One region of the Staphylococcus sp. MSU001 genome, then DNA from elsewhere that is predicted to be linked to it. Evidence: riboswitches for the same ligand, from Rfam matches in the RefSeq annotation. Region 1 holds a riboswitch; the other holds the start of a gene.
What was found. Region 1 has a riboswitch for FMN ahead of ribD (bifunctional diaminohydroxyphosphoribosylaminopyrimidine deaminase/5-amino-6-(5-phosphoribosylamino)uracil reductase RibD). Riboswitches for the same ligand answer to the same signal wherever they lie in the genome.
Positions count from the first base shown of each region.

Region 2: linked by a shared signal. The riboswitch ahead of ACVBFA_RS00485 (ECF transporter S component) and the one ahead of ribD (bifunctional diaminohydroxyphosphoribosylaminopyrimidine deaminase/5-amino-6-(5-phosphoribosylamino)uracil reductase RibD) in region 1 are both predicted to bind FMN.

Region 1 covers NZ_JBRIKK010000005.1:104,293-121,241, forward strand. The annotation lists gene leuS (leucine--tRNA ligase) at 1-613, opposite strand, end outside; gene ACVBFA_RS03720 (MDR family MFS transporter) at 902-2,116, opposite strand; gene ACVBFA_RS03725 (TIGR01212 family radical SAM protein) at 2,223-3,176, shown strand; gene ACVBFA_RS03730 (class I SAM-dependent methyltransferase) at 3,173-3,736, shown strand; gene ACVBFA_RS03735 (SarA family transcriptional regulator) at 4,002-4,403, opposite strand; gene ACVBFA_RS03740 (alpha/beta fold hydrolase) at 4,894-5,721, opposite strand; gene ACVBFA_RS03745 (proline dehydrogenase family protein) at 5,964-6,965, shown strand; gene ribH (6,7-dimethyl-8-ribityllumazine synthase) at 7,007-7,468, opposite strand; gene ACVBFA_RS03755 (bifunctional 3,4-dihydroxy-2-butanone-4-phosphate synthase/GTP cyclohydrolase II) at 7,481-8,662, opposite strand; gene ACVBFA_RS03760 (riboflavin synthase) at 8,675-9,307, opposite strand; gene ribD (bifunctional diaminohydroxyphosphoribosylaminopyrimidine deaminase/5-amino-6-(5-phosphoribosylamino)uracil reductase RibD) at 9,314-10,357, opposite strand; FMN riboswitch at 10,507-10,647, opposite strand; gene ACVBFA_RS03770 (FAD/NAD(P)-binding protein) at 10,796-12,280, opposite strand; gene ACVBFA_RS03775 (N-acetylglucosaminidase) at 12,629-13,480, opposite strand; gene ACVBFA_RS03780 (hypothetical protein) at 13,855-14,070, opposite strand; gene ACVBFA_RS03785 (sigma-70 family RNA polymerase sigma factor) at 14,277-14,756, shown strand; gene ACVBFA_RS03790 (competence protein ComK) at 14,762-15,205, shown strand; gene ACVBFA_RS03795 (hypothetical protein) at 15,192-15,635, opposite strand; gene ACVBFA_RS03800 (transaldolase) at 15,775-16,488, opposite strand; gene ACVBFA_RS03805 (hypothetical protein) at 16,765-16,949, shown strand, end outside.
Region 2 covers NZ_JBRIKK010000001.1:85,906-102,854, reverse strand. The annotation lists gene der (ribosome biogenesis GTPase Der) at 1-207, opposite strand, end outside; gene rpsA (30S ribosomal protein S1) at 423-1,601, opposite strand; gene cmk ((d)CMP kinase) at 2,085-2,732, opposite strand; gene ACVBFA_RS00515 (asparaginase) at 2,811-3,779, shown strand; gene ypdA (bacillithiol disulfide reductase YpdA) at 3,992-4,978, opposite strand; gene ebpS (elastin-binding protein EbpS) at 5,111-6,517, opposite strand; gene ACVBFA_RS00500 (RecQ family ATP-dependent DNA helicase) at 6,661-8,040, opposite strand; gene ACVBFA_RS00495 (helix-turn-helix domain-containing protein) at 8,027-8,989, opposite strand; gene ACVBFA_RS00490 (ferredoxin) at 9,098-9,346, shown strand; gene ACVBFA_RS00485 (ECF transporter S component) at 9,746-10,285, opposite strand; FMN riboswitch at 10,348-10,483, opposite strand; gene ACVBFA_RS00480 (ATP-binding protein) at 10,872-12,632, opposite strand; gene ACVBFA_RS00475 (response regulator transcription factor) at 12,616-13,341, opposite strand; gene ACVBFA_RS00470 (pseudouridine synthase) at 13,498-14,235, opposite strand; gene scpB (SMC-Scp complex subunit ScpB) at 14,228-14,770, opposite strand; gene ACVBFA_RS00460 (segregation and condensation protein A) at 14,763-15,494, opposite strand; gene ACVBFA_RS00455 (DUF309 domain-containing protein) at 15,592-16,116, shown strand; gene xerD (site-specific tyrosine recombinase XerD) at 16,169-16,949, opposite strand, start outside.

The sequences.
Region 1 (16,949 bases):
CTTCTAGTAATCTATCAGCATATTCTGTAATTTTGAGCACCCATTGTTTCATAGGCTTACGGTAAACAGGATGACCGCCACGTTCTGATACCCCATCGACAACCTCTTCATTCGACAAAACAGTACCTAATGCAGGACACCAATTGACAGCAACTTCATCAACATAAGCTAAACCTTTATTATACAACTGAATAAATATCCACTGCGTCCATTTATAATATTCAGGATCTGTAGTATTCACTTCTCTATCCCAATCATAACTAAATCCTAATTCTTGAATTTGTCTTTTGAAAGTTTGAATATTCTTCTGTGTAAATTCACGAGGATCATTACCGGTATCTAAAGCATATTGTTCTGCCGGTAAACCAAAAGCGTCCCATCCCATAGGATGTAATACATTGTAACCTTGCATTCTTTTATATCGTGAGATGATATCTGTTGCCGTATATCCTTCTGGGTGACCTACGTGTAAACCAGCACCAGATGGATAAGGAAACATGTCTAATGCATAAAATTTCTTTTGTCCTAAATTGTCATTCGTTTTAAAGGTCTTATTTTCTTCCCAGTAATTCTGCCACTTCTTTTCAATTTCCTTATGATTATAATTCAACACATTTCCTCCTAATTCATAAAAAAGACATCCCTACTATTAATGATTTGAAAGGGACGACCTGCGCCGCGTTACCACCCTTATTCGCTAACAATTAGCGCACTTCATTTTAATAGTAAGAGATGTCTAATTAAATGTCGTTTATGTTAATAAGTCATTTAGTCCTTAACACTAGTTCTCACCAACACTAGCTCTCTGTAGAAAAGCCTCTAAATGCTTAATACTATACGTGTTTAATATTATTGTATATGGTCAATGAATGCAAGTAGTTAATTAAACATCATTACATTATTAAACACCATTCTGATTTCGTCGTCCTCTTGATTGATGTTGATTTTTAAAATTCTTAGGCAACACTTTATCATAGAAACTTAAAAATAACAGTGCAAAACTTAATAATATAATCATCCCAATAAACATCATACTCATATTAAATGTATCTACAAGTATACCGCCAATAAAAGGTCCAAATGCTTTTCCCACTGTAGATGCTGAATTAACAAATCCTTGGTATTGACCTTGCTTTCCAACTGGTGCAAGTTGATTTGCTATAGTTGGTACTGCAGGCCAAACAAACATTTCTCCAAATGTTAAAATGACCATGCCAACTACAAATATTGCAAAGTGATTTGCAAAACTCGTTACTAGGAAAGAACTCATAAAAATAAAAATACCTACAAACATCTGATGCTTTAAATTACCTTTTAATAAGATGATAATTGGTCTTATTAACGGTTGAGCTACTAAAATCATTATTCCATTGATTGTCCATAATACACTATATTGAGACATTGAAATATTAATTGATTGAGTGAATGAAGCTATCGTTGTTTCCCATTGAATATATGCAATCCAACAAATTGCAAACATTGCACATACTAGCATCATAGCAGTAAATCGTTTTTTATTTTCTTTGCTTTTTAAATCTATCGAATCTTGTGGTTTAAATTTAGCATTAATCTCTAAATTAAACTGTGTAATCGCCACGATGGCAAAAAGTACATACATAATGAGATTTGCCATAAAAATATAATTGAAACTAAATTCAGCCACAAAACCTCCTAATGCCGCACCTAAAGCAACTCCTATATTTTGTGCTAAGTATATAGCATTAAAAGTTTGTCTCCCTCCATTAGGCCAAACGGCACCTGCCATCGCATAAATAGCAGGAACTATCATTCCGCCACCAAATCCAAGTAGTACTAACCAAATTGCGTACCAAGGCCAGCCATGAAACAAATTGAGTAATGTTGTACTACATAAACAAGTAAATGTACCTATTAAAATCGTTTTGTAACCGCCAAGTTTATCAAACAAAGAACCACCTAACAAATTACCTACAACCATTCCAAATGAATTAATCATCAAAACGATACCTGCAATTGTTAAACTCTTATGAAGTTCTTCCTTCATGAAAATTGTATTTAAAGGCCACAAAAAACTGGCGCCAGTTATATTAAGTGCCATACCTATAACTAGCCACCAAACTGATTTAGGTATATTCATATCATGAGTCCCTCTCTTTATATTTTTCTCAATCTACAATAGACACTATAACACTAAAATATGTTAAAATCTGTACTTAGAACTTAAATAGAAAGGAAAATGTATTATGGGTAACTATTTCCCGTATGCCTTTGAAGATAAACGCTATCACACATGGAACTATCATTTAAAAAACAAGTTTGGTCAAAAAATATTTAAAGTCGCTTTAGATGGAGGATTTGATTGCCCAAATAGAGATGGTACTGTAGCTCATGGAGGTTGCACATTTTGTTCTGCAGCAGGAAGCGGTGACTTTGCAGGTAATAGAGCTGAACCAATTGAAGTTCAATTCAAAAAAATAAAAGAACGAATGCATGAAAAATGGAGTGAAGGTCAATATATTGCATACTTTCAGGCGTTTACAAATACGCATGCACCTGTAGAAGTATTAAAAGAAAAATATGAACCTGTATTAAAAGAAGATGGCGTCGTTGGTTTATCAATCGCGACAAGACCTGATTGTTTGCCTGATGATGTTGTAGAATATTTAGCTGAACTTAATCAGCGCACTTACTTATGGGTAGAATTGGGCTTACAAACTGTGCATCAGTCCACTTCCGATTTAATAAATCGTGCTCATGATATGCAAACATACTATGACGGCGTAACAAAATTACGCAAGCATAATATAAATGTTTGTACACACATAATCAACGGCTTACCAGGTGAAAATTATGACATGATGATGGAGACTGCTAAAGAAGTCGCTCAGATGGACGTTCAAGGTATTAAAATTCATTTATTACACTTGCTAAAAGGAACGCCTATGGTTAAACAATATGAAAAAGGTATGCTCGAGTTTATGAGTCAACAAGATTATACTAATCTTGTTTGCGATCAACTTGAAGTATTACCCCCAGAAATGATTGTGCACAGAATCACTGGAGATGGACCTATAGATCTAATGGTTGGACCAATGTGGAGTGTTAATAAATGGGAAGTATTAAATGAAATTGATAATGAGCTTGCTAGACGAAACTCCTATCAAGGTAAAATGAACAAGCAGAGTATACAATCATGAAACTAGAACGTATTTTACCCTTCGCTAAATCGTTAATTGATTCTCATATTAATCATAATAGTATTGTAATTGATGCAACATGTGGTAATGGGAATGATACTGCTTATTTTGCTCAACATGTTCCAAATGGATTTGTCTATGGATTCGATATACAAGAACAAGCAATTTTGAATACGCACAAAAAAATAAAAGATTATTCGAATGTAAAATTAATCCAATCTGGTCATGAAAATGCTAAATTGCACATTCCTGCCCAATATCATGGCCACATAGATGCTGCTATTTTTAATTTAGGTTATTTACCGAAAGGTAACAAAGAAATTGTCACTAAACCTGAAACAACAATTATGGCTATTAATGAAATCTTTGATATCTTAAGTATTGAAGGAATTATTATATTAGTTATATATCACGGTCATGAAGAAGGTAAAGTAGAAAAAGAAGCACTACTTGAATTTTTACAAAACTTTGATCAAAATAAAGCTCATATATTGCAATATCAATTCATAAATCAAAAGAATAACGCTCCTTTTATCTGTGCTATTGAAAGGCGTAATTAAAAAGTTGTACATGTATATTTTCAATTCAGTCATAGAATACGTGCACATAAAAAGAACCTGAGACAAGCAAACATTTTGTCCCAGGTTCTTTTTTAATTATAAATTTCATCATGAAGTATACCTTACTTTTAATTGCTATTAAGTTTACTGATTATCATAATTTTGAACACATTCTTTAATACATAGTTCAACAAATAATTCTCATAAGTGTACTCATGCTTTAAATAAAATAATTTATTCAATTAAAGATTTAAAGCGCGTTAAATTAAACCGCTAAAATAGATTGTAAACTAGATTGCATTGGTTCAGACTTGATTTTAATTGAGTCATCAATAAACTCTAACAAATCTTCTTTTTTTGAATTTTGCTTGTCATTAAAATGAATAATAACTGTACGTTCATCATCTTGAGGTCTTTCTTTGTAAATCCACTCAAGATTAACTAAATTATTATAAGTACGTGTACGTTTATACGGCTTAATATGAACATATTTATCCATTTCCTTTAAAGTCATTGAGCCTTTTTCTAAAAGTGTAAGTAAAATCAAAATTTCCTCTTTAGACATTCCATATTCTTCTTTGATTGTATTAAAAATTGAATCAATCTCTTTGAATAATGTCTCTAATTGTAAAATACCATAAACCCTGTTCTTTTCACTATTAGCCAAAATTAACATCTCCCAAATAAAAAATTGTGAATTCTATAAACTAACTTAACCATTTCCCCCAAATTTAATTTTACAAATGGTAAAGTTATTAAACTTTAGAATTATACCCTTTTATTTCAATGATTGAGCTACTTAAAATCAACTTTATCCGTAAAAAGATTTAAAAATGAGATTTAAAACAAATCTTAAATCTAGTGCAACTCAAATTCTAACCCAAAAACTTAGTGTTAATACATAATAAAATTAAATTAATTATATAATCAAAATATATCAATTCTACATTTAAAACGCAATAATTTTGGCAAAACTTTCTATACAAATTGTTAAATATATTTTTTATTAAACCAAACTAAATATATCATTAAGAATTATAAGAGCCCGTAGATGTTTAGGATCTACGGACTCATTACTATAGTCCCGGTATAAAACCGAGTTACTTATTCACATTATAGAATCGTATACAAATTGATAACATTTTTCTTTCGCTCACTTAAATGTCTTCAATTTCCTCTTCATTTACTATAAAACCCATAGTATTTACACTATTATTTAAAAATGATAGAACATATCTCATCACCAAATCGCGTTCAGGTTCATTATGTATTTCATGATATAATCCATCCCAAACTTTAAAGTACATCTCTTTCGACTTTAATTTATCTTTCATTTCATTAATAGATTGAGTTTCTAAAATTTTGTCTTTGGTACCATACATTATCAATGCTGAAATAGGTTTAATATCTCTGATATGATCCATTGTTTCTTTCATCTTTTCATTTATAAGGTTATACCAACTATATGTTACCTTTTTAAGCATTAGCCCATCATTTGCTGTTTCTTCAATAATTTCATCATTACGTGTTAAATCATGAGGGGTTATACCAACTTTAAATCTAGTATCTTTAGAAATTTTACCAACATTAGAAATCAATTTGTTTTTTCGCCCTTTATAGTCTTTCTTTAGTTCTAACATAGGTGAAAATAATAATATACCCTCAATAGGTAATTCTGTTTTCTCAAGCAGATTTAAAATGATGAGACCACCTAATCCCACACCTAAAACAAATGTTGGAATTTTATATTCATTAGCTATTTTTATCCACTCTAATATATTCTCATGGTACGTATTAAAATCATCTATTTGTCCCTTTTGAGCTCGTGAAGTTTGCCCTTGTCCTGGTAAATCGCCCATGATAACGTGATAACCATTTCTTCTTAACATCGTGATAACATATGCATATCTACCTGTATGTTCTAATATATTATGAGCAATGACAACAACGCCTTTTGCGTCATTTTCTGTTTCCCACTTCCACATTTTCTAATTGCCCCTTTTTATATGTTCTTTATTAATATAATTATAGCAAATCAAACATATTGAATGCTATTTTAAGTGAAATTTGATAGATATTTAAGTGTTTTCTTTAACTCTTCCAATATATCCTAAAGTATAATTACTCTTTAAGTGTGCAAACTCTTTATGTAAACGCTTTCTTAATGTTAATTTTCATGATACACTATTTAAAAATATCATAGTTTAGTATAACGGAGGTATTGCATATGTCCTTATTTAAAGATTTTTTCATTGCGTTATCTAATCATACATATCTTAATAAAATAGCTAAAAAAATGGGACCTCAAATGGGAGCAAATCGTGTAGTCGCAGGAAATACGATTCATCAATTAATTGAGACCATACAATATTTAAATGATTATAATATTTCAGTTACTGTCGACTCATTGGGTGAATTTGTTAGTACTAGAGAAGAAAGTATTAAAGCTAAAGAAGAGATTTTAGAAATTATTGATGCAATCTATAACAATAATGTTAAGGCACATATGTCAGTTAAAATTAGCCAACTTGGAAGTGAATTTGATTTAAATCTTGCTTATGAAAATATGAGAGAAATTTTACTTAAAGCTGATAAGAATGGAAAGATGCACATTAATATTGATACAGAGAAGTACGATAGTCTTTCTAAAATTCAACATATTATTGATAGATTGAAAGGTGAATTTAAAAATGTGGGTACAGTCATTCAAGCCTATCTGTATGAAGCCGATGATTTAATTGATAAATATCCTGAATTACGTTTGAGACTAGTGAAAGGTGCTTATAAGGAAGATGCATCAATCGCTTATCAATCGAAAGAAGAAATTGACGCAAATTATATTAGAATTATTAAAAAACGACTACTAAATTCAAAGAACTTTACATCTGTAGCTACACATGACAATGAAATTATCAACCAAATCAAACAATTTATGAAAGAAAATCATATTAGCAAAGATAAAATGGAATTTCAAATGTTGTACGGTTTCCGCACGGAATTAGCACAAAAAATAGCTAATGAAGGTTATTTATTTACAGTTTATGTACCATACGGTAATGATTGGTTTGCGTACTTTATGAGAAGACTAGCAGAACGCCCTCAAAACTTGTCATTAGCTATAAAAGAATTTACTAAACCCAAAATCTTAAAAAAGATAACTTTGGGTATCGGTATATTTGCAACTTTATTGACGTCTCTTATCCTTGGCATTAAAAGACATAAAAAATAAAGGCATGAAGTATTTTGATATCTACTTCATGCCTTTATTTTTTAATTGATTTGCTTAATTAGATTAGCCATTTCGATTGCACTAACTGCTGCTTCTGAACCTTTATTTCCAGCTTTAGTACCAGCTCTTTCTACTGCTTGCTCAATACTTTCAGTTGTTAGAACTCCAAAAATCACTGGAGTATCTGAAATATCATTTGCTTTAGAAACACCTTTAGCTACTTCATTACATACATAGTCATAATGTGAAGTTGCGCCTCTAATCACACATCCTAATGTAATCACAGCATCATATTCACCTTTTTGAGCTAATTTTTTTGCAACAAGTGGTATTTCAAATGCACCAGGCACATAAGCTACATCAATATTAGTATCTACTACTTCATGACGAATGAGTGTATCTTTAGCCCCTTCAAGTAAACGTGTAGTAATAAAATCATTAAATCTACTAACAACAATCGCAATTTTTAAATCCTTACCAACTAATTTACCTTCAAAATTCATTTTCGAGTCCTCCTATATTAAATGTCCCATTTTATTTTTTTTAGTTTCCATATAACTATGGTTATGTTGCGTTTCTGGTACGATAAGTTCAATTCTATCTACGATCTCAATGCCGTAATCTTTTAAACCTTCAAATTTTTTAGGATTATTGCTGAGCAAGTTAATTTTACTTAAACCAAAATACTTTAATATTTCAGCTGCAACATGATAATCCCTCAAATCCTCATCAAAACCAAGAGCAAGATTTGCAGTAACTGTATCATAGCCTTTTTCTATTAACTCATATGCGCGCAACTTATTCATTAACCCTATTCCTCTACCTTCTTGAGGTAAATAAATAATCATTCCACCATGTTCTTCAATATATTTCATTGACGCTTCAAGTTGCGCCCCGCAATCACATCTTTGACTATGAAAAATATCCCCAGTCAGACAAGCAGAATGCATACGTACATTAGGATTGCTTTTTAAATCTCCTTTAACAATAGCAACGATTTCTTCTTCGCTATAATCCGTTGTAAATCCATACATATCAAAATGACCAAAATCTGTTGGCATCTTGACCTTTGCCTTGAGATTAACATTAAGTTCAACAGCCTTACGAAAGGCAACCAAACTTTTTATAGTAATCATTTTTAAATGGTGACGTTCTTTAAAGGACTGGAGATCTTCACCCTTAGCCATTGTTCCATCATCATTCATAATTTCGCAGATTACGCCAGCTGGTTGTGCTCCTGTTAAACGTGCCAAATCTACGGCAGCTTCAGTATGACCATTACGTGTTAACACACCATTTTCTTTTGCTATAAGTGGAAATAAGTGCCCCGGACGATGAAAATCTTCAGGATTAGTCTTTTCATCTATGAGTGCTCTAGCCGTTTGTGTACGTTCATGTGCACTGATTCCTGTAGTAGTTTTATAATGATCAACACTTACAGTAAAATGTGTGCCATAAATATCTGTGTTATTTTGCTCCATAGATTGTAGTTTTAATCTTTCAGCTATAGATCTATCAATTGGTGCACAAATCAGACCACGACCCTCTTTAGCCATAAAATTAATGGTATTATCATCCATCCATTCCGTAACAGCTACAAGATCTCCTTCATTTTCTCTATCTTCATCGTCAACTACAATAATGCTCTCTCCATTTCTTAAAGCCTCTATAGCCAACTCAATTGTATCGAATTGCATGTGATATTCCTCCTAAAAACCAAATGCTCTAAGCTTCTCTTCCGTTATCTGCGATTGATTTTGATTCATGATGTTTTCAACATATTTGAATAGTACGTCAGACTCCAAATGCACTTTGTCGCCCACTTTTTTAGATGAAAGAATAGTAGATCGACGTGTCTCTGGTATAAGATGTATATCAAAAGTATGATCATGTAAATCAAATACAGTAAGACTAACTCCGTCTACAGTTATAGAACCTTGCTTGACCATTTGATTCAAAATATTTTTAGTTGTTTTAATAGAAATAATTCTTGAGTTAGCAGTTTCATTGATTTTAGAAATTGTTCCAAGCTCATCAACATGACCTAACACGAAATGTCCACCAAATCTCCCACTTCCACTCATGGCTCTTTCGAGATTAACTTCTGTATTACGTTGAACATTTCCAAGATATGTTTTGTTTTCAGTCCCTTTGATGACTTGAACTGAAAAACTTGAATCAGTGAAATCTATCACAGTTAAACATGCACCGTTAACACTTATTGAATCACCAATATGCATATCAACTAAAATGTTTTGTGCTTTAATTTCAAGCGTTCTTACTGATTGCTCAGAGCGAACTTGTTGTACAGTACCTATTTCTTCAATGATACCTGTAAACATAGACATTCACTTCTTTCGTAATTTCAATTTTAAATTTTGATTAATTAACTTGGAATCAACAATTTCAAATTGAGTTGCTTCAGGCAAATCAATCACTTCGTCAGTCTTATAAAATTGATGTTTGCCAGAACCACCAATTAATTTCGGGGCTATATATAAAATGAGTTCATTTAGATGTTTGGATTGGAGAAATTGCGAAGTAATATTTGGGCCTGCCTCGACTAGCAGTTTCCCAATACCTCTTTGATATAAGTCTTGTAATATTGTCGTTGTATCACAATTACTTATATTTATTATTTTAATAAAACTTTTATCTGTTTTTAATTTTTCATTTTCAGTGTAAATCCATATCTCCGATGCAGTATCTTTAAATATTTGTTGATTAAAATCGAGTTGTCCTGTCTTAGAGAGAATAACACGAATCGGATGTTTTCCATCAGGAACCCTGGTTGTATACAATGGATTGTCTGCTTCAATGGTTCTACGCCCAGTAATAACTGCATCATGCTCATGTCTTAATTGATAAACATCTTCTTTAACTTCTTTGTTTGTTATCCACTTACTTTCATTAAAGTCTGTTGCTTGTTTACCATCTAAACTAGATGAGACCTTTACAGTTACTTCCGGAACTTCGTTTCTTTTAGCAGTAAAAAAGTCACGGTATAGTGTAGCTGCATTTTCATTATATTGAAATTCAACCTCTATACCAGCTTCTCTCAGAATCTCGTCACCCTTGCTTACTAAAGTAGTATCTTTAACAGCATAGATGACCTTTGATATGCCCGCTTCAATAATTTTATCCACACAAGGTGGCGTTGAACCATGGTGTGTGCATGGTTCTAATGAAACGTATATGGTAGCACCTTGGGCTTTTAAACCTGCCATTTCAATAGCTTGTACTTCAGCATGTTTATCTCCCTTTTTTAAATGTGCACCTAAACCTACAATCCTACCATTTTTAACAACAACGGATCCTACTGGAGGATTAACACCTGTTTGTCCATTTACCATTTTTGCTAGTTGAATAGCATCATCCATAAATCTACTCAATTGATCACCTCAAAAAAAACCTTATACCTATACTGTAGGCATAAGGAGATATCTATATCTTTAAATAAGCCTATTGGCATACTTAAAATTGCACGTAAGTATACAATACGCTTATCATAACTACACGAATTTGTGTAAGTCGATAATTCATCTTCTTTCTCCCATCCAGACTCTAACTGTCGGCTCTAGATTCACACTAGATCAGCCACTAACATCAAAAAAACAATACTAGTGGGTCGCAGGCTTAATTTACTGCCGGTTGGGAATTTCACCCTGCCCCGAAAGAAATATATGAAATTGTTATGATTAATTGAGTCCAGTAGTTCTTCACTACATTTTAAATCTTACTATATTTAAATTTAAAATACAATTTTATAGCTTATTTTATTCAATGATTTTATGAAGATATATTAAACTCACAAACACGCTAAATGCATATTACTTATTTCGATTTTCCTGTGTTATATATAATTGAGATACTGTATCAACAACTTGATTAACAATCATCTTTACACCATTTCTAAGTTTATTGACACCGTTGGTCATTTGTCCAATTGCAATCACATTTTTTAAGGTCCCATATCTAGGACTTATGACTTGATTTGTTTCTGGGATAATTTGAATGCCACCCATAGGATGACGTTGGACAATTTGTCTATTTTCTAAGTTTAAAATTAATTGATCATCCTCATCTAATTGAGAAAGATGTGTTTTAGAACCTGTAGCATTAATAACAATGTCAAACAACTCATAATTTTGCGTGGTGTCGTTATACTTTAACATAAATTGCTCATTTTTATGAACTATGTCTTCTAGTCCCTTTTTAATGACAAGTTCATTATTCTGTATTAACTTAATTAGTAAACGAGCCGTTCTAGGAGGCATTGGATTAGAATTTAATTGAATGATTTTAGTGTACTTACGATTAAAAGTTTCTTGATCTTTAACGCTCAAACTATTCCAAATCCAGTTTAAATTTTCTTTTAAATGTTCAATGATACTTTGGAATATCCCTATTTCTTCTTCATGATTCAAATCATACTCCAAGTCTTTCACATGGTTTCCAGTTCTACGATAAATAAGTTTTTTAAAGTCTATTCCATAATCTTCACATTCTTTTAAAAATAATGAAACTACCTTTTCTAATGGTACATTACCAAAGTGTTTTTTCATAATTCCATTAAATCGTGATTTAGTTAAATGCGTAAACTGAATTTTAGTCATTTTTCCTCTAACACTTGGCAATGCTGCGGAACGACTTGTCATAGTAATGGGTAAATATGGATGATGTGCAGCTACATATCTCACAGCATCTAAACTAGCCAACCCTGTTCCAATAATCACGATTCGATCTGAATCTTTAACATTATCAAGTGTATGATATGTAGGATAAGGCGTTTGGATATAGCCTTTAGTTCCCTTCAAATCATAAGGGTCATGGTAACTAAAAGTTCCAAAAGTTAAAAATAAATAATCATATTCACGCCATTCTTTTTCATCATCACATGTACATACATGATATTTTAAATCTGTGTCATCAACATCGGATTGTGTAAAAATTTCTTGTACTTTATCATTGATAATAGTTAAATTATCAAATTGGTCATTATAATAAGATAAATAAGACTTCATATAATGACCAAATACAAATCTAGGCAAATATTGAGGATTACTAAAATTGAATTCTGTCTGATTTTGATACCACTTCCAAAACTCTTGGTCATCATCAAGATTTAAGCTCATAGATTTTGATGGCATGTTAATAAGTAGTTCGCTACTATCATTTTGAAATGGAACACCTTGACCCATATTTCTATCATCATCATATACATCTACTTTTAATTGAGAAAAGTTTTCATGTTTAACGAGTTGGCGTAACACACTTACACCAGCTGTTCCCATACCTATTATTGCTACACGCATATCAATCATCCTTATGTATTTATTATTAGTAGTTACATTTTATTGTACACTTTTTCACTATATCTATATTACCTATTTGATTGCCTTTTAATCTTAAAATAGTATGCTAAAATTTTATTTGAGGTGAAGCTTATGAAATTTATAGTTAAAGTTTTAATTGCTTTTGCAGTTCTGTTTACAATACTATCGCGAAAAAACAAAGCTGAATAATTCAACATTTAATCCAATAAATTAAAAACACCACTATAAAACTATTGAAAGTTAACTATTGCTTAAATCTAAATTAATTTTAATTAGCACGATTAACTTCACAACTTTTATTAGTGGTGTTTAGTTTAACTATTTAATTTATTTTTGGTGTTTATCGTCATCTTTATAAACATATAATTTGAAGTATTTACCTTCTGTTTTCATGTTCTTGTAGAAATCTGCAATGATATTCGCGTTACTTTCAGCCCATTTTATATCAGTAGCATATTGGTGTTCACCCGGATTTTTAGGATTCCATCTCATACTATAAAGTGTATTTTGATCATCATGAGATAAGAAATGCTTATGAATAAAATCAGCGCCACCATATATAGCTTTTTGTGGTGTGTCCCATCCATGTTTTTTAGCATATTCGGCACCTGTTTTAATAGGGTCACTATCTAATGCACCAACACCATAGAAATTGTAATATTTTTTACCATCTATTTCTACACCATTAGCGAGTTCACTTTTAGCTGCGCCTGTTTCTAATAGAGCATGAGAAATAAGATATACTTCATTGACATGTTTAGACTTTGCGGCATTAATAAAATCATCTGTATGTTTTAGTAGTACTGGTCTATCAAACAACATACGTTTAATTCTATTTTTATCAATGCCTTGATACTTAGACAAATCTAAAAATTGATATTTTTGTTTATCATCATCTATGAATTTACTACTATCCATAGCTTCTTTAATTTCTGTACCAGACGCATCACGCCAAGCTGTATTAGCTTTGTTAGATACTTGTTGGCTCGTATAATTGTGTATTTGCTTTTTAGATGCTTTATCTAAAGTTTTATCTAATTTTTCAACCTTTTCAACTGGTTTGACATGTTTAAAAAATATTTGATCTGAAATCATTGAAAAGAAGATAAAACCTGTAACAACAAATACAATTAGCAAACCTATGATAGCTAATATTGAGCCTTTCTTGTGCTTAGTCATATTCACACCTCTTAGGTCATTGTTGTTAAACTAGTCATTCTATTACGATAATCAAGTTTAACATTATTCAAACACATTCACAATTTGAAACTTCTTTTGTTACAAATTCATAAATAAATGGTAATCAAATTGAAATTTAAATAAATAGGTTACACGATGCACATATTAAAAAAATAAGACAAGAATCGAAATTTTTTAATGCCAAATGAATGTTTTTATATACTGACAAAACTGAAAAATTCATTGATTATTAAACAGCAATATTACCTTTTGTTTTTATGGCAATTAGATTTAAATTTTAATTTGTTTAAACATTATAGTGTTGAATAGGTTTTATAAATCCAAATTTAGTCACTATGGTGACACTCTAAATATCAGTTCTTATAATTCATCATTATGAAACTTACAGCTTGTGATCTATTTTTATAATAGTATTGATTTAAATCGATAGTTCCTTCAATTTCACCTTCACGGTATTTCATCTCATTGGTGAAATTATTAATCATCACAAAATCAGATCGATCTCGAATGATATCCAAATCATCATTTCGTGCAAAAAAGTGCTCTAGATTTAAATGTGCGTAATCCATAAAAGTCCCTCCTCTTTATTCAAAAAGTATTTATGTTGAAAAGCCAAGTTAGCATGCAAATAAAACACTTATTTTACATATTAATAAAGTCTATGACTACTATTTAACACCTATTGCTTCAATTACGCAAATGATTATTTTCAAACAATAAGTTAACTTCTATTTATCCGGAAATCACTTTATGTACATAAATAGGAGTTAATTACATGTCATTTGAGGAATCATATAAAAAATACAATAATATCATACATTATTTGTTAAAAAGTTATCAAATCACTTATAATTATGATGAATTTTATCAACAAATGCTCATTAAAATGTGGCAACTTACACTCGATTTTGATGAACAACAATCTTCTTCTTTTAAATCTTATCTATTTATACGCTTAAAATTCTATCTTATAGATTTATTTAGACAAAAAGATACTACGCTTAATATATGTAGTATTGATACCCTTTCAGAACTTTCTCCGTCAATTTCAATCAACGAAATCGATTTATTTATTAAAGATATTTCACAAAAGTTACTTCCACGCGAACGAGATTGGTTAGCCTTATATTTACAAGGATACAAACAATATGAAATTTCCCAAATCTTAGATTTTTCACCTACAACGATTAAAAAAATAAAATCTAACACAATACGAAAACTACGTCGTTATTTAATTTTATCTACAAAGGATTGACATCTATGAAATGTATATCAACGCATTCACTTTTATATCTTCAAACTGCGTTTTCAACAAATGTTGAAACCTATATTCAGTATGAACATTACAATATTCATTTACCATGTTCACCTGAAAAAACATTACATTATTTATTGGAATTACATCAAAAATCTTATCATCATCAATGTATGTTATCTAAAAATATTTTAAACATAAAAAAACTCATACCTATATATATCAATGAGGAAACCATATTATTTCCAGTTACGCAAAAACGTGCATCGATTAAATATTTTATCAATGCACGCAATATTATAGGAATTCATTCTTCAATTCATACCACAAAGATAGTTTTTGAAAATGGTTCGACTATCGAAGTGAACATCCCCTATACCCTTGTAACAAAAAAGTGGCAAGAAAGTCTTACCGTAGGTCATATCATAGAGAAAACTACTTTTTATTAAATTTATATTCTAAAAGCTTTTTAGTGAATAAGGCAGTCGTATGTTTAATAGCATATAAACTAGCAATCATCATAACTATCGCAATAATCAAAACAGTTAACATAACAAAACCTGATAAATCAATACGTGGGTTGATATAGGCATGTACTATAGCTAAGCTGGTCACTAACCCTAAAATAAAGAGTCCGAGCAAAAATGCATAAGCTAAAACCATACAAATTAAAAGTACGAACACATGAGAAGTCGATTTTTTCTTATGATTAAATATAAATTTCTTTAAATATTCATTTGAAAATCTTATTGGCTTATTTGTGTCAACACTTTTATCCTGATCAACTGAGTCAATATATTTGTTAAGCGCATTTTTCTCTTTAGCATTTAAAAACCATAATTGCTTATTTACTCTTTTGATGAATTCATTTTTACTCATTTGATAGGTACCTCTCTTCAGAATTAGTCATATTTATCAATAGTAAATGAATTAAACTATTCTTTCAAATCTTCTTATATAACTAAAATAAAACAGCAATCTAGTGAAATATATTCACTAATTTGCTGTTTTTTTACATTTATAGAATTGACAAACCGGAACTTTGAATATCTTTGGCAAAACCTTTGACTGTATCTACTGAAAGTTCTCCTATATCACGGCCTAAATTATTATTAACTTTTTTTACAACATCAGCTGGGCAGGTAATAATATCAGCGCCAATTTCATCAGCTTGAATTACATTATATACTTCACGACAACTAGCCCATAATAATTGAACGCCTTCTTTACTATGAGTTACCTTAACGGCTTCTTTCATCAAAGGAAGTGGATCAATACCAGTATCTGCAATGCGTCCTGCAAATACTGACACATATGTTGGCACACCTTCAGTTACAGCGTCAGTAATTGCTTTTACTTGCTCTATAGTATAGACAGCCGTGACATTCAACCTTACCTGTTTCGATGATAAACTTTTAATTAATGGTAGTGTAGACTCACCGGTTGTTGTAACAATAGGAATTTTTACAAATACATTATCACCATATTGTTTTAAAATCTCAGCTTCTTTTTCCATAGTAGGTAAATCGTCAGCAAACACCTCAAAAGAAATTGATGCGTCGGGTATTTCACTAACCGCTTCCTCTGCAAAAGCTTTATAATCAGTTACACCTGCTTTAGCCATCAAGCTTGGATTCGTTGTAAAACCATCAACGAGTTGATTCTTATATGCTGATTTCATTTCTTCAATATCTGCACCATCCGCAAACACTTTAACATTTAATTTTGTCATGTCATTTCTCCTCCTTAACGTGAAAGATCAATACTATCAATTATATGTATAGAATTGGTTATTTGTATGTATATCAGACTAAAACTATGGATAGCGTTTTGTTATCACGTTTTAAATTTAAAAATTTTATAACTTATTTATAACATGACCTTGAAATGTAAGCGAATTATTTGCTTTAATTTTAAATATATTGTCTAAAATGGAATGAAAATTACTATGTTTAAGTTTAATAAATATGATAGTATATTGTAATAATGTTTATCTAGGAGGCAGTTTATGGCTCGGTCAAAAAAGTATTTTTATCTTAGTCTATTAATGATAATTTTAAGTTTTTTCTTTAATACCAATAATTCATTATTGAGTAATATATTTCAATCGTTTATGAAAATTGTTGTAGTTACGAGTATCGTTAATATTATAATACTTATTTTATCGATTATTTTTGCCGATAAATCTATAAA
Region 2 (16,949 bases), on a different contig from region 1:
TTGAAAAGGAGCATCTCCAATTTCAATACCACCTGTATCAATGATGTTAAATTCATGAGTCAACCACTCGCCAGATGAATAAATACGATCACGAGTAACGCCTGGTGTATCTTCTACGATAGAAACACGTTCGCCGACAACTCTATTAAAAATTGTAGATTTCCCCACGTTTGGTTTTCCTACAATTGCTACTATAGGTTTAGTCATAGGATAAACTTCCTCTCTTTTTTAATCTACATAATTTTATCACAAGAGCAGATTTATTCAAAACTTGAATATGTTTATTTTACATGTTCGAAAAGATATATTTTGTACAGTATATCGTTTAAAAAAAGACTCCAATTATTACACGTAAATTTGATTTTAAGCTTACGCGTAAATTGGAGTCATTATATTTTATATCGCAAATGATTTTAGTTTAATTAAAATTTAAGATCTTTAAATTTGTCACCAAAAACGTCGCCTAATGTTGGTTTATCTTCATCATTATCATCTTCAAGATATGATTGAGTTGTGGATGCGTCACTTTCAATGACATTCTCTTTTGGTAATGTTGCTTTGATTGATAATGAAATTCTTTCATTATCTTCATCGATACCTAATATTTTTACATTAACTTGTTGTCCGGGTTCTAATACTTCGTTAGGAGAACCGATATGTTTATGATCGATTTCAGAAATATGCACTAAACCTTGGACGGATGGAGCAATTTCTACGAATGCACCAAAGTTCGCCAAACGTACTACAGTACCTTCAATAACATCATCTTCGTGAAATTTCCCTTTAATGTTTTCAAATGGTGTTGGTAAAGTGTCTTTAATAGATAAAGAAATACGTTCAGAATCTTTTTCTACAGATTTAACTTTAACTTTGACTGCTTCACCGACTGACACAACTTCTTCTGGTGTTTGAACATGTTCATGAGATAATTCAGATACATGAACTAAACCATCTACACCACCAATATCAATGAAAGCACCAAAGTTAGTTAATCGAGCAACTTTACCATCAATAACATCGCCTTCATTTAAAGAATCTAATATTGAAGCTTTTTTAGCATCGTTTTCTAACTGTTCCACAGCTTTACGGCTTAAAATGACTCTATTATTTTCAGGATCAAGTTCCTCCACTTTAATACGGATTGTTTGACCATCGAATACAGAAAAGTCTTCAATGAAATCAGTTGAAATTAGAGAAGCAGGTACAAACCCTCTTTGACCAACGTCAACGACTAAACCACCTTTAACTACTTCAGTAACTTCAGCTTCAATCACTTCATCGTTATTTAGTTTTTCTTGTAAATATTCATAAGATTTTTCAGTTTCAAGTTGTCTTTTTGATAAAATGTATGCCCCAGTATCGTTTTCTTCATCGAACTCGATTTTAGTGACGTACGCTTCAATTTCATCACCGACTTTTACAACTTCACTAGGGTTTTCGATATGATGTGTTGAAAGCTGGCTAATAGGAATAATTCCATTAAATTTGCCACCATTAATATGCACAACAACTTGTTTATCCTCTACTTGTTGAACTTCACCAGTGACTTTGTCACCTTCTTTAATATCATTAATCATTGATTCATTGAATTCTTCAGTCATCTTGTATGCCTCCTTATACACTACATAATTATAACATCTTATAAACAAGTAAAATTGTCAAGAGATACCACTTTATATGAATAGGTTGCATCTATCTTTAATTTATAACAAAAGTTTAACAGAGCACCTAGTTAAGTGATGGTCAATTTAGTTTGTAGTATATTTAATAACATTGTTATTTTTATTGTAACATAAATTTCATGGCAATTAATCCAAAGCTCATAATAATATGAGGAATAAAATTGAAAAAGATATATCAGAATTGGTAATAAACATTGTATTACTACTCTATCGAGGAGACTTGGTTAAAAATAAGATTATTTACATAGTTCTCAATGGTCAAAAATAAAAGCCAGAGACAGAGCGTCCGTGGCTTTTGTATAAATCAACACTAATAATTTTAATATGTTCTAGTCATTGATTATAAATTCTACTACACTTAAATGTTTACAATAAACAATATTAGGATTTTAATTTTAACATTTAAAGTAGAGACAATATTTCATTTGTTACCTCTTCTATAGATTTACCAGTAGTATCAAGTGTAATAGCATCTTCGGCTTTTTGTAATGGCGAAATTTCACGATTCATATCATAGTGATCTCGTGCTTCAATTTCGTCTTTTAATTGTTCTAAATTTGATTCAATGCCACGTTGTTCATTCTCTTTTTGTCGTCGTTCAGCGCGTTCAGCAACAGATGCAATCATATAAACTTTTAATTCGGCATCTGGTAATACAACTGTACCAATATCTCGGCCATCCATAACGATACCTTTTTTAGCAGCTAATTCTTTTTGTATTTTCACTGCAAAGGAACGCACTGGTTCTTTAGAAGCAACATAAGATACGTGATGTGTTACATCATTTTCTCTTAAATAATCAGTGACGTCTTGATTGTCTAGTATGATTCTTTGCCCTTTTGCTTCATCATAAGTAAGCTCAAGTTTAGTGTTATTAATTAGATAATCAAAATTTTCGGGTTTGCCATTTTGTAAATATTTATATGTAATGGCACGATACATTGCTCCTGTATCAACATATATCATAGATAGACAACTGGCTACACGTTTAGCAATAGTACTCTTACCTGCAGCAGCTGGGCCATCTAGTGCAATATTAATTGAACTCATTATTTGATAACCTTCCTTGTTGTTTTATAGATATTATTTTATCATAAAAAAGTAAAGAATAAATAGGAGGAATACGTAATGAAACGTCTACTTGTCATACACACTGGTGGCACAATAAGTATGTCACAAGATCAAACTAATAAAGTGATAACGAATGAAGAAAATCCAATATCTCAACATCAAAATATCATTAGTCAATATGCAAAGGTTGACGAAATCAATCTTCTAAATATACCCTCGCCGCATATGACAATTTCGAATGTTGTGCGATTAAGAGACAAAATCATTACATATTCTAAAGAAAATATATATGATGGATTTGTTATTACTCATGGAACAGATACACTTGAGGAAACAGCTTTTTTAATAGATTTATTAATTGATATTCAAGAGCCCATAGTAATTACTGGAGCAATGAGATCATCCAATGAAATTGGTTCCGATGGTCTCTATAATTTTATTTCTGCTATAAGGGTTGCTACTTCATCTGAGGCTAATCATAAAGGTGTAATGGTTGTATTTAATGATGAGATTCATACTGCTCGTAATGTGACAAAGACACATACTTCGAATATAAATACATTTCAAAGTCCTAATCAGGGGCCTCTAGGTGTACTTACCAAGAATCGAGTACAATTTTATCATCATCCCTACAGACAAACTACCTATCAATATATCGATGTAAATTTACGTGTTCCACTTGTAAAAGCATACATGGGTATGGAAGATGATGTACTATCATTTTATGCACAACAGCACGTTGATGGTATAGTCATCGAAGCACTAGGACAAGGTAATCTTCCAAAAAGTTGTCTTAATGGACTACAGCAATGTCTAAAGAATAAGATTCCTCTAGTTCTCGTATCTAGATCATTCAATGGCATTGTTAGTCCTGTATATGCTTATGAAGGTGGTGGCGCAGATTTAAAAAATAATGATGTTATTTTTTCGAATGGTTTAAATGGACCAAAGGCAAGGCTAAAATTACTAGTTGGTTTGAGTCAGGATATGAATCATAATCAATTAGAGCGATATTTCGAAGAGTAATTAAAAAGAGTGGGACAAAAATTCGTATCGAGTTCATTGTCACACTCCGATTTCTATTAGTTGCGTGCATTGTCTATGAAATTTCTTTAGTGCAATTATACTCTAATTAAGGATTACCTATCATTAATATGTGCATTTTAATTGAGTCATTGATTACCAATACATTAAGAAAGCTTGGGACATTGTTTAGTATCCCAAGCTTTTTGTAGGCTCTATGTTTCAAGTGGTGTTTGTTTTTTTGTCAAAATGCTTTGTGTAATGACACCACCATGGTATTTACCATTTTCGATAAAAATAGTATTTGCATCATTACCCGCAGCAATAACACCAGCTATATAACAATTTTCGACGTTTGTTTCAAATGTTTCTCGATTATAAACAGGAGCAGTACCATATTCATTGGTATGGATATCTATACCTATCGTTTTTAAGAAATCGTAATCTGGATGATAACCAATCATAGCAAAAACGTAGTCATTATCAATTTCTATAAGTTGACCATCTTTTTCATAAGTCACTGAATGATCGGTAATTTTGGTTACTGTCGCATTAAATTCCATCGTTATTTTTTCATGATTGACTAATGATTCGAAATTAGGTAATATCCATGGTTTAATTGCTTTAGGATACTGTTCACCACGATATAAAACAGTTACATTAGCACCAGCTTTTTCTAATTCTAACGCAGCATCAACAGCAGAGTTTTTGCCTCCAATAATAACAACATTTTGATTAAAATACGGATGTGCTTCTTTAAAGTAATGGAATACTTTAGGTAATTCTGCCCCTTCCGCTTCTAAAGTATTATGTTGACCATAATAACCCGTAGCAACAGTTAAATATTTACATTCATATACACCTTTTGTGGTTGTAATTGCAAATTTATTATTTATTTTTTTAACTGTTAAAACTTCTTCGAACGGATGTATGTTAAGTTGATGATGTTTAACGACTTCCCTATAGTATACAAGCGCTTGATTGCGTCTTGGCTTACTATCTTCAACAATAAAAGGAATATCTCCGATACTTAATTTATCACTTGATGAGAAAAAAGTCTGATGTGTTGGATAATTATAGATTGATTCAACAACATTACCTTTTTCAATTACTAATGTTTCAATACCTTTTTTCTTTTGTTCAATTGCTGCGCTTAATCCACATGGACCGCCACCTATAATGATGCTTTCAATAGTTTGCATACTTATCCTCCTTTAATCACCAAATAATTATATCAGTTATTCACTATTTTAGCTAAGACCTGAATTTTGAATTAAATAAAAATATAGCCCCAATATTGGTGTTTGTCACCAATACTGGGACTATTAATCATGTTATTGAGGAATAACTAGTGTTTGACCATTATGAATATTATTACTGCTTAATCCATTCGCACGTTTAATTTTATCTACGTTAGCTTGAGTTCCTTCTCCATAATATTGTATGGCGATACGATATAAGTTTTCTTGACCGTATACTGTATGTGATTGTTGTCCTTGAGTTGTCTGTTGATTATTGCTATTTTGATTTGCATTATCTTGTTGATTTTGGTTTGTATAATTTGAGTTATTATTAGATACATTATCGTTATTATTAGTTGAAGTAGCGTTAGGATTTGAGGAACTATTATCAGAGTCATCATTAGTGTTCTTATCAGAATCATCATTAGCATTCTTATCAGAATCAGATTTTTTGTCTTTTTTACTATCGTGATTTTTGTCTTTGTTATCTCCGGATTGCTCACCATCTTTTTTATCTGAGTCTTTCTTACTTTGATTCGCTATTTTTTGGTCATCACTTTTACTGTCGTTGTGATTATTTAGAGCCATACCACCGAATATTGCTATTGCACCTAGAATAAGAATGGCTGCTATGAGTGGTAACAAGATTTTCATGAAACCACCTTTTTTCTTATCATCTGAGTGATTATTGTACTGATTGTTTTGACTAGAATTTTTTTCCTCATTATGATGTTTATTTTGTTTGTTATGATGCGCAGCACCAGCCGCACCAACTCCTGCAGCTGCGCCAGCACCGACTGCTGCTTTCTTGCCTTTTTTAGATTGCTTTTTGTCATCATTTTTAACAGATTTTTCGTCATTCTCATGATTTGACTGTTTAGAATCTTGTTTATCTTTTTTATTATGATGGTGTTTGGATGTTTCTGCTGCACCAGCAACACCAGCTGCACCAGCTATTCCAGCTCCTGTAGCTACTTTTTTATCTTTGTTTGTTGAAGATTTTGATTGCGTACTTTCTGATTTATCCTTTTGTTGTTGAGCTTTAGGGCCGGGTCTATTTTGTGTTGATTTTGATTTATGTTCTGAAGACTCAGATTTTCCATTTACAATAGCTGCATCTTTTCCATCTATCATTCTACTATCTTGTGATTGTTTTTCAATTTTATTTTGCTGTTGCGAATTATCATGTTGTTGCTGTAACTGTGCTTCGTCATAACGGTCATCTAATGAACCTTCTGTAGTTTTAGCGTCACTATTTTTTTGATGCTTGTCGTCTTGATGTTTGCTTTGATTTGTAGCTGTCTCTCTGCGTCTTTTTCGTCGTTGTGCATTTCTTGGTGGAAATTGCTGATTTGAGTTATTAGATACACTGTTTTGAGAGTCTACTTCTTTATTATTTTCATTTGTTTTATCATCTTCTTTTAAATCTCTTTGATGCTCGTCTGGATTAATAGATTGACGATTCTTTTCAAAATCATCTTTAAAATTATTATTAGACACAACTATCATCCCTTCTATTTTGATTAATTACTCTATACCCAAGTTAAAATTAAATATGTAAAATAATTAAAAGTATTTAACACTGCTTAATTGGGTCTACATATTGATTATAGCTTGTTAAATTTCAGTAAGTAAAGCGATAGCTAGGTTTCGAACAAATTATATAATTTTTCATTAAAACTTAGTTTTCTTTTCACCTTTTTACGATTCAATATCTGAATAGATTCTAAGCTTGAATCTTGATCACAACATTGTTTTGGACTTTGAGGATGTTCACCAAAAAATTCCAGCAAGTATTTGCGTCTACATTGATCTAAATTTGTATACCCCATCATTCTCATATAACCTAGTCGCTTACGTTGATATGATTGATGAAATATATCTTTAAGTTGGCTAAATGTGAATTGTAAGTTTAAAGTACTTAAAATTTTTTCCTTTTCATCTGGTAAGTGGTTTCCCATCTCAAACATTGTGATATCGTCATCAGTGATCATATCAGTGAATAGTAATGTTTCTAGAATAAAACTATCATCAGGTTGAAATAAGCTAATGGCTTGACTTTGTTTACCATCTCTACCAGCACGACCAATTTCTTGTAAATAGTTAGATGGTGAAGATGATAAATGAAAATGTATGACTGTACGAATATCTTTTTTATTTATTCCCATTCCAAAAGCACTTGTTGCTACTATAACTGGTATGTCATTATTAAAAAACTGTTGTTGAACTGTTTGGCGTTCCTGATAACTTAAATCTCCATGATATATACCTGTTAGATATCCTGAATCATAAATCATTTGGGCTAGTTCTAAACATCTTTTTTTAGAAGAAACATATATAATTGTAGGCCCAGAATTAGATAAAAATGGTAACAGCCATTCAATCTTCCCCTCATCATCATTAAAATTAAAGTGCTGTAGGCTAATATTTTTTCGATTCATACTTTTTTGAACTACATTTAATTTGAGTGATAAAATGTGAGATAAATCAGTTTCTAATTGAGGTGGTGCTGTAGCTGTTAGTGCTAACACTGTTGCTGAATTAAAATGATGAATAATTTTACCAACTAAAGCATAGTGAGGTCTAAAATCATACCCCCACTCTGATAAACAGTGTGCTTCATCTAATACTATTAATCCAAAGTTGATATGAGCGATGTACTTAAAATTATGAGGTTGCAATATATATTCTGGACTTAAATAAATAAATCGACTTTTACTTAGCCGTTTAATATTGTCTCTTTTTTCTACTTCGTCCATGCCAGAATGGATACATGCAACATGTGTTTCACCTTTTAACTTCATTTGCATTACTTGATCATCCATAAGTGAAATGAGTGGTGATATAATTAATGTTGGTTTTTCTAATATATATGTTGGGAGTTGATAACATAAACTTTTACCACTACCAGTTGGTAAAATTCCAAGTGTATGCCTTCCATGAAGGACGCTATCAATAATTTCTTCTTGCCCCTCTTTAAATTCATCAAAACCAAACCATTTCTTTAAATTATCTTTCAGCAATTAAGTCACCTCTTTCTATTCCTACTATAACTAACTTAATTTGAAAGTAAGTCCAATCAGTAAAATGTTCTTTATGAAATTTTAATCGTTTACCTCGATGATTTTGATAGTAGTTTATAAATTCGAGAATATCTTTTTTATTTATAAATAATGTATAGTCAATCAGATAACCCTTAATATACATTTCTAGAACATGATCTTCAATTGTGTTAAGTTTTACATTTTGTAGTTGAGCAATTTCTTTTAAATTGAGCCCAGATTTTAACTTTTGATAGCTTAAGTATGTATTTGTTTGTAATGGTGAAAGAATGATAGCTTGAGAAAGTATTGGATATTTCGTTGAATCTTTTAATTGATTCAATAAGGCAATCAGTTCATTCATTTCTCGTTCAAATAGTTCTGATTGTGGTATACCCTCAATTAAACTTATTTGTTGTCTAGTATACATAGATTCCTCATATCCTTGTAAATAATAATGAAGAAATGTATGGTTGGCTTTATTATTTAAATTCTCAAATAATAAATATATTTCGTCTATAGTTTTTGATACTTGATTTGATTCAATGACCTGTTGATAAATTTGTTTGACCCTTTGTTGAACATAGGTATTTTGAACAATTGGAATAAATGTATTTGACTCCTTGCGTTTATGAGATAACGTTTGTATAAGTAATTGTATGCAACTAAACGTTTGAGTGAGACTATCATAAGTGTATTGTGGATGTATTTTTACTTGAATTGATTTTTCAAAATCATCCTTTTGGAGTATAAATTGCTCAAAAGTTGAATACTTCAAATTAGGTAAACTATGATATAATGACAAAAGTTGTTGGCTTGACGCATCAAAAAACGTTTGGTGTGACTTCTTGCCTATTAAAATATTATAGATACTTTTATTGGTTTTGTAGTTAAATGCATGACTCATGGCATATGATAGTATATTGTACAAATTAAACCCTCACTCTATAAAACGAATAAATTGAAATGTAATCTATCGATGTCTACAATTGTATTTACAATACTAGTGTAGCATTTTTATCAAAGGAGGCGAATAAATATGGCAAAATATACAATCGTTGATATGGATACATGTATAGCATGCGGTGCTTGCGGTGCAGCTGCTCCAGATATATATGATTACGATGATGAAGGTATTGCATACGTAATTCTCGACGATAACCAAGGTACTGCTGAAGTGCCTGAAGAGTTATATGAAGATATGGAAGATGCACTAGAAGGTTGTCCTACTGACTCAATCAAAATTGAAGACGAACCATTTGATGGTGACGCACTGAAGTTTGAATAATATATGATTCTTAGAATACATAAAAATTAATCTAAATAATTTATTACTATTTATAGTATATCAATTTGTATGAGAATTAATTGTTAAGTTAACTAGCTATAAACAATAAAATAATAAGCTATTAGATGAATTGATCCCCAAATGAATTGTTTAATATGATTCATTTGGGGTTGTTTATTAGTAATTATTGATAACATTTTATATGGCTCATTAAAATCAGTGTTCTATTTGATAAGAAGTTTAAAATCATAATATCTTAAAGCGTTACGCTCACTATTGTTAAATTGTTTATGAGTTACATTTTCTTTATATCTTTAGAAACAACATAAAGACAATGTCCACTTTTGAATATGAACATTGTCTTTATAATAGATAAATCAAAAAAGTTTAAAATGTTTTTTATTTAATGATATGTCTTAGTCTTCTAAATAACAACACAAATATAATGGAAATGATTATGCCTTTAATTAAATTAAAAGGTATGACTCCAGACACAATAACAATTTTTACGTTATTAAGCACATCACCTAAATTAAATATCATTCCATATAATGGAAGTAACACAAAATAATTTAAAATGCTCAAAACAATAGTCATAACGATTGTACCTGTAATTAATCCATAAATTAAAGAACGATTATTTCTTCTTTTTCTATAAACATAGTATGATGATAGCAAAAAACTGACGCCTGCTATAAAGTTAGCTACTGGTCCAACAGGATCCCCTATATTGAATAGAAAATTTAATATATTTTTGATGAGTGCAACGATAATCCCAGCAATAGGACTTAAGAGGAATGTTGCTAATAATGTCGGAACATCACTAAAATCGAGAGTTAGATACGGTGGAATAAATGGCAATGGAAACTTGATGAAAGTTAACACAAACGCTACCGCACTTAACATACTAATTGTAATCAAACGTTTGTTTTGTTGCATATATAATTTTCTCCTTCCATTCATCTTACTTAGAAAAGGAGGAAATTTGTACAACAAAAAACCTCCATCTTCTCCCATCCAGACTATACTGTCGGCTTCAGACTTTCACTGAATCAAGACAAAGCAAAAATTAATACGTTGTCGTCGCAGGCTTAAATTACTGCCGGTTGGGAATTACACCCTACCCCGAAGATGAATATATCAATTTTATTTTAAATTTATATTACATGATTAATTTTAAAAACTCAATATTTCTGCTTACTGTTAAAATAATTTTTAGACTTTAATAACAAAATATGAAGTCAATATATAACTTGGATTTAAGTTTTAACACATAAAATATTTACCAATAAATAGACTTTATTGATTCTGGAATGATATCTTTAAACTTGTAGAAGTTATTCAAATAAAATGATAATTAAATTTATGTTCAATTTAGTTATCAACTGAATATATACAAAATACGCCTGAGACATCACTCTGTGTCTCAGGCGTATTTCATATATTAATTTTGATGAGTAGCATTATAATTTCTCTGTTTTCAAAATGATTATTAAAACAGACAATTTATGAAACTTTTCGATTTCTAACTAATTTGCTTTGATTTAGGTAGTCTAATAATAAATGAAGTACCTTTGCCTAATTCGCTCTCAACATCAATACGTCCACCGTGTTCTTCAATAATCATTTTACAAATGAAAAGACCTAACCCAGTGCCTTGCTTACCTCTTTTTCGAGCAGCGTCTACTTTATAAAAACGGTCAAATACTTGTTTCAGATGTTCCGGCGCTATACCAGTACCTGTATCAGTTATTGTTAAAATATTGAAATCTGAATCTTCATCAATAGAAATCTTTATAGAATCACCAGCTTGCGTATATCTTGTTGCATTATCAATTAAATTAGTTAATACTTGGTCCATTCTATCCATATCATAGTTCCATAATTGTTCTTCATTATTAGAATCAAACGTCATTGTTAAACCTAACTCTTCACTTTGCATGCGATATTTAGACTCCATTTTATCAAGAAGATGCTGAATAGGTTGTAATTCCTTCTCAACTGATAATCCTTCAGCATCCATACGAGCTACATTTAGTAACTCATTGACTAAACGATTAAGTCTCTTAGATTCATCTAAAACGATTGCTAATGAGTCACGTATTTCATCTGGTTCGGTAACTATACCGTCTACTATGGACTCAGTGTAACCCTGTAATAAAGAGATTGGCGTACGTAATTCATGTGATACATTTGCTATAAAATCTTTTTTCATTTGATCAAGATTATGTTCGTTTGTCATATCACGGATGACCATGACAATACCACTTCTACCATTCGTTTGAATTCTATCTATATAACTGGAGATAAATACATAGTATCTTGTATTAATTTCTAATTCTAAATACTCATTCTCTTGTGATTCAAATGTTGCTTCAATTTGCTGTTCAATAGATTCTTTTGAAAAATCATCAATGTGACGCATAATATCATCAGCCATCTTGTTCGACAATATGATTTCACGTTGATTATTAATACCTAGAACGCCTTCTACCATAGAGTTTAATAATGTATCTCTTATATTCTTAGATGAAGAAATTGCTTTGATATGCTCTTGAATTTCAACGTTCATGTTGTTAAATGCACGTGATAAATCACCTATTTCATCTTTAGTAGCGACAGTTGAAATTTGACTATAATCCCCTTCAGAAACTTTTTGTGCTTGAGTTTTTAATTGACGTAAGGGTTTTGTTATTCTATTAGATAAAAAGAATGCAAATATTGTGCTTGCTATAGTAAATATAATAGCGGTTATTAAGATAATAATTGTAATAGCATTATTTGTATCTTCGATAGATTTCAAATCTTTATATATAAAAACACCACTATAATGGCTCTGAGCACCCTTTTGAGCTTTCATTGGGTATCCTAACAAAAGATAAGATTGAGAATTACCTTTATTTTTTATTGTAATATTTTGGGTTTCATACTCACCTTCTTTAAACACTTTTTTAAATTTAGTACTCTTTTTTATTTCATTGAACATTTGTTTTTTAGTGTCTTTATATGATGAGTCTGGTTTCTCGCTCATGTCGTTCATAATAATGAGACCACCCGGTCCATCAATGAGTGTTTGGCTATTTTGGATAGCTAACGTTTTGTTATGAGACTTCTCAACAAGTGAACTAATTCTTTTGGCATCTTCTTTAATTGCATATTCTGTTTCTTGCGTAAAGTAATATTGTATAAAAGTGATTAATGAAACACTTAATAAAATTAAAACTGTCGCTACTATTAAAATAATAGTTAACCACAGTTTTATAACAACACTATTTAGTCGGTTCATCACTAGGTTTTACCTCAAATTTATAACCGACACCCCACACAGTTTGTATCATTTGTGCAGCATCACTTGATACTCGATTTAACTTTTCTCTAAGTCTTTTGACATGAGTATCTACTGTACGCAAGTCCCCATAAAATTCGTAATGCCAAACCTCTTTAAGTAACTGTTCTCGATCAAATACTTTATTTGGAGTTTTAGCTAAATAGATGAGTAATTCATACTCTTTAGGTGTTAGATTCACTTGTTGATTATCCGCAAGGACCCGATGAGCGTCATTATCAATCACAAGATGACTAAATTCAATAATATCGCGTGCGTGCGGTTCGCTTTGCTCAGTGTTTGCAGTTTGTGTGCGTCTTAATAACGCCTTTACTCTCAATACTACTTCTCTTGGTGAGAAAGGCTTCACAATATAATCATCTGCTCCCGATTCAAATCCTTCAACACGATTTGTTTCTTCACCTTTTGCAGTAAGCATGATGATAGGTGTATCTTTATGTTCTCTAAGTTTAGAGGCAACTTCAATTCCATCCATTTCAGGAAGCATTAAATCTAAGAGGATGCACGCATAGTTGTTTTCAAGAGCAAGCTCGTAGGCTTCTTTACCATCTCTTGCTTCATGAATTTCAAAAGATTCTCTTTCTAAATATAATTTAAGTAATCTTCTAATTCTATCTTCATCATCAACGATTAAAATTTCGTTAGTCATACTTTTTACTACCTCCTACACTTGCTGTTAAATACATTTGTCATTATATCTTAAATACATTTGTCATTATATCATAGGTTAACGATGTTGAGTGACTCAAAGGTTAACCTTGTGAAAAAAATATCAATCTAAATGGTGATTACATCTTTTTAGTGTTTATTTACCGTTTTCAGCCAAATGTCTTAATGTTTTTACTTCATGTGGTGTAAGAACTCTTCCTTCACCGGCGTTCAAACCTTTTAAATCTATGGGACCAAATTGAATTCTTGCTAACTTATTAACTTGATGACCGAAATACTCAAACATACGTCTAACTTGTCTATTTCGCCCTTCACTAATTGTAATTTCAACTAAAGTCGTATTTTTCTCTTTATCTTGCTTTTTTATTTTAACTTGTGCTGGTTGTGTATATCCATCTTCTAATTCTATTCCTTTTTCAAGTTGCTTAATTTCCTCTCTCATTAAATAACCTTTTAATTTAGCGACGTATTTCTTTTTAATGTGATATCGAGGATGTGTCATCAAATTAGTAAATTCTCCATCATTAGTTAATAATAAAACTCCAGATGTGTCATAATCTAATCGTCCAACCGGATAAATACGTGATTCTAGATCATCAAAGTAATCCGTAACCACCCTACGTCCACGATCATCAGAAACACTCGTAATGACTTGAGTTGGTTTATAAAACAAAATATAAATTTTGTCTTCTTGTTCGATTTTAATACCATCAACTTCAACTAAATCTGATGGCATCACTTTGGACCCTAATTCTGTTACAGTTTGCCCATTGACTTTAACTCGTCCTTCAGTGATAAGTACTTCTGCTTTTCGACGAGATGTATACCCGCTTTTAGCGATTCTTTTTTGTAATCTTTCTTTTTCTTTACTCATTTGACTCTCCTTTTTGGTTAACTAAATTACTAAAGAATTCATCCATTTCTGCCTCATCTTCTTCTGTAGTAGGTAATGCATCTAAGTTTTCGATTCCAAACACATTTAGAAATAAATCTGTGGTTAGTAAATGATGGCTTCTAGAATGATCAACATCTTTTGCTTCTACTAATCCTCTAGCAATTAAAGTTTTTACAGCTCCATCCGAATTAATTCCTCTAATCATTTCTATATCTCCACGTGTCAGCGGTTGATTATATGCAATAATAGAGAGTGTTTCCATTGCTGCTTGGGATAATTTCATTTTAGACTTTTCTTTGACTAATTGTTCTATATATGTAGAAGTTTCTTTTTTTGTTGTAAGTACATAAGTTGACCCATATCTTTGAATTGTTAAGCCATGTGAATGATATCTACTAACTAAATCTTCTAATTGATTGAGGTTGATGTCTAATATGTCAATAATTTGTTTTTGCTCTAATCCTTCATCGCCGGAGGTATATAGTAATGCCTCAAGTATTGCAATATTATCCAATGCTATAGTTCACTCCTCTTATTATGTCAATATCATCAAATTGTTTTGTTTGTTTGATATTAACTATTCCTGATTTTGACATTTCTAAAATTGCCAAAAAATGAGTAACAACTTGTTCGACCGGTTCATGAAATGTAAATAAACTGAAAAAGTTAAACGATTCATGTTGTTTTAATCGTTCGGTAACCTGGGCTGTCGCTTGTTGAATCGTAAATGTTTCTTTTTTAATTTCTACAGATTTAGGAGTGTTAAGTTCAACCCGATTTTTAACTCTTTGATAAGCTACAATCAATTCAGTTAAATCAATCGTTTGATTAGGATCCCACGATTCATTTGTCTCTAAATGAGTAAGGTCCGTCGGATGTTTAGTAAAATAAAGATCGCGTTCTTCTTTCATAGTATTTAATATTTCAGTATATTCTTTATAGTTTTGATACTCAATAAGTCTTCCTACTAAGTCCTCACGAGGATCCTCTTCTATATCTTCTTCGATGCTCGATTGAGGCAATAGTAATTTACTTTTAATCATTAATAATTCTGATGCCATTACTAAATATTCACTAGCAACATTAATTTCTAGCTGATTCATCGCATGAACATATTGCATGTACTGTTCAGTTAAGGCTTTCATAGGGATATCATAAATATCAATTTCATATTTTTGAATTAGATGCAATAATAAGTCTAATGGACCATTAAATGCATCGAGTTTTACTTCATACATTACATCTACCTCTATATCAAATTGCGTCGTTAATGCATATTTCACTAAATTATTATAGCATGAATACATATAACTTTTAAATTATGGGTGAAATCTAATGGAACAATCATTAATGGATTATTATTATCAGTTTCATAAGCATCAACATTACTTTCTATGTCATGATATTTTAGAAGATGCTTGGAAATCACAAAATACTTTTTCAAAACATGATGCAGTGGTAAGTCTGATTTTGTTTGCAACAGCTAATTATCACTATCGACGTGGGAATTTAAAAGGCGCATTAAAATCTTTTGAAAAAGCGTTATTAACTATTAACCACGCTAAAGATGCGACTCAATTACACCTTAATATCAATGAATTTGAAGAACTTATTATGAAAAGGATTGAAGCAGTTAAATTACAAAAACACTTTACTCCGTTACAATTACCTATTGAACCAGAGTTTCGGACACTTATTAAACGTAAATATCCGGATTATTTATTTACTTCTCAAATAATTAAGGAACCTTATATTGTTGATCATCATATTAAACGTGACAGAACTGAAGTGATAAAAAATAGAGAACGTGCTTTATTCCATAGACAGTATCGAAATAAAAGTAATAAAAAAGACCAGTAGATTTATGGTTGGCTATTAAACATAAATTTACTGGTTACAAATTCCTATATTACTAAGCTCTTGGATGAAACTGCGTATACATTTTTCTGATTTGTGATTTGGATACATGTGTATAAAGTTGGGTTGTAGAAATGTCAGAGTGACCTAGCATTTCTTGTACCGCTCTTAAATCTGCACCATTTTCTAAGAGATGTGTTGCAAAAGAATGCCGTAATGTATGTGGTGTAAGCGTCTTATTGATATTAGCTTTCAAACCATATTGTTTAATGATTTTCCAAATGCCTTGTCTTGATAAAGATTTTCCGTGCATGTTAAGGAATAGCGCTTGGGTTGTGGTTTGTTTGAGTAATTGAGGTCTTACGGTTTCGATATACGTAGTTAAATATTCGATGACGGTATCTCCTAAGGGGACAATTCTTTCCTTGTTCCCTTTCCCGAACACTCGTACAAATCCCATCATTAAGTTTACGTCTTCAACATCCAATTGAATAATTTCAGTTACACGCATACCTGTGGCGTATAAAAGTTCCAACATCGTACGATCACGATATCCATTATTCTTGGCTAAATCAGGCGTTTCCAGTAATGCTATTACTTCGTCTATTTCAAGCACATCTGGCAGTTTCTTTTCATATTTGGGCGTTTCTATTAAAACAGTTGGGTCTTTGGCAGCATATTTTTCGCGTAATGCAAACTGATGAAAGCTTCTAATTGTAGAAATAAACCTTGCGAGAGATTTTGAAGATTGCCCCATATCTATAAGGTGGCCAAGACACTCTTGGATAATTTGTCTATCAATAAAATCGATATGTGAAATCTTGTTATCTTCAAGA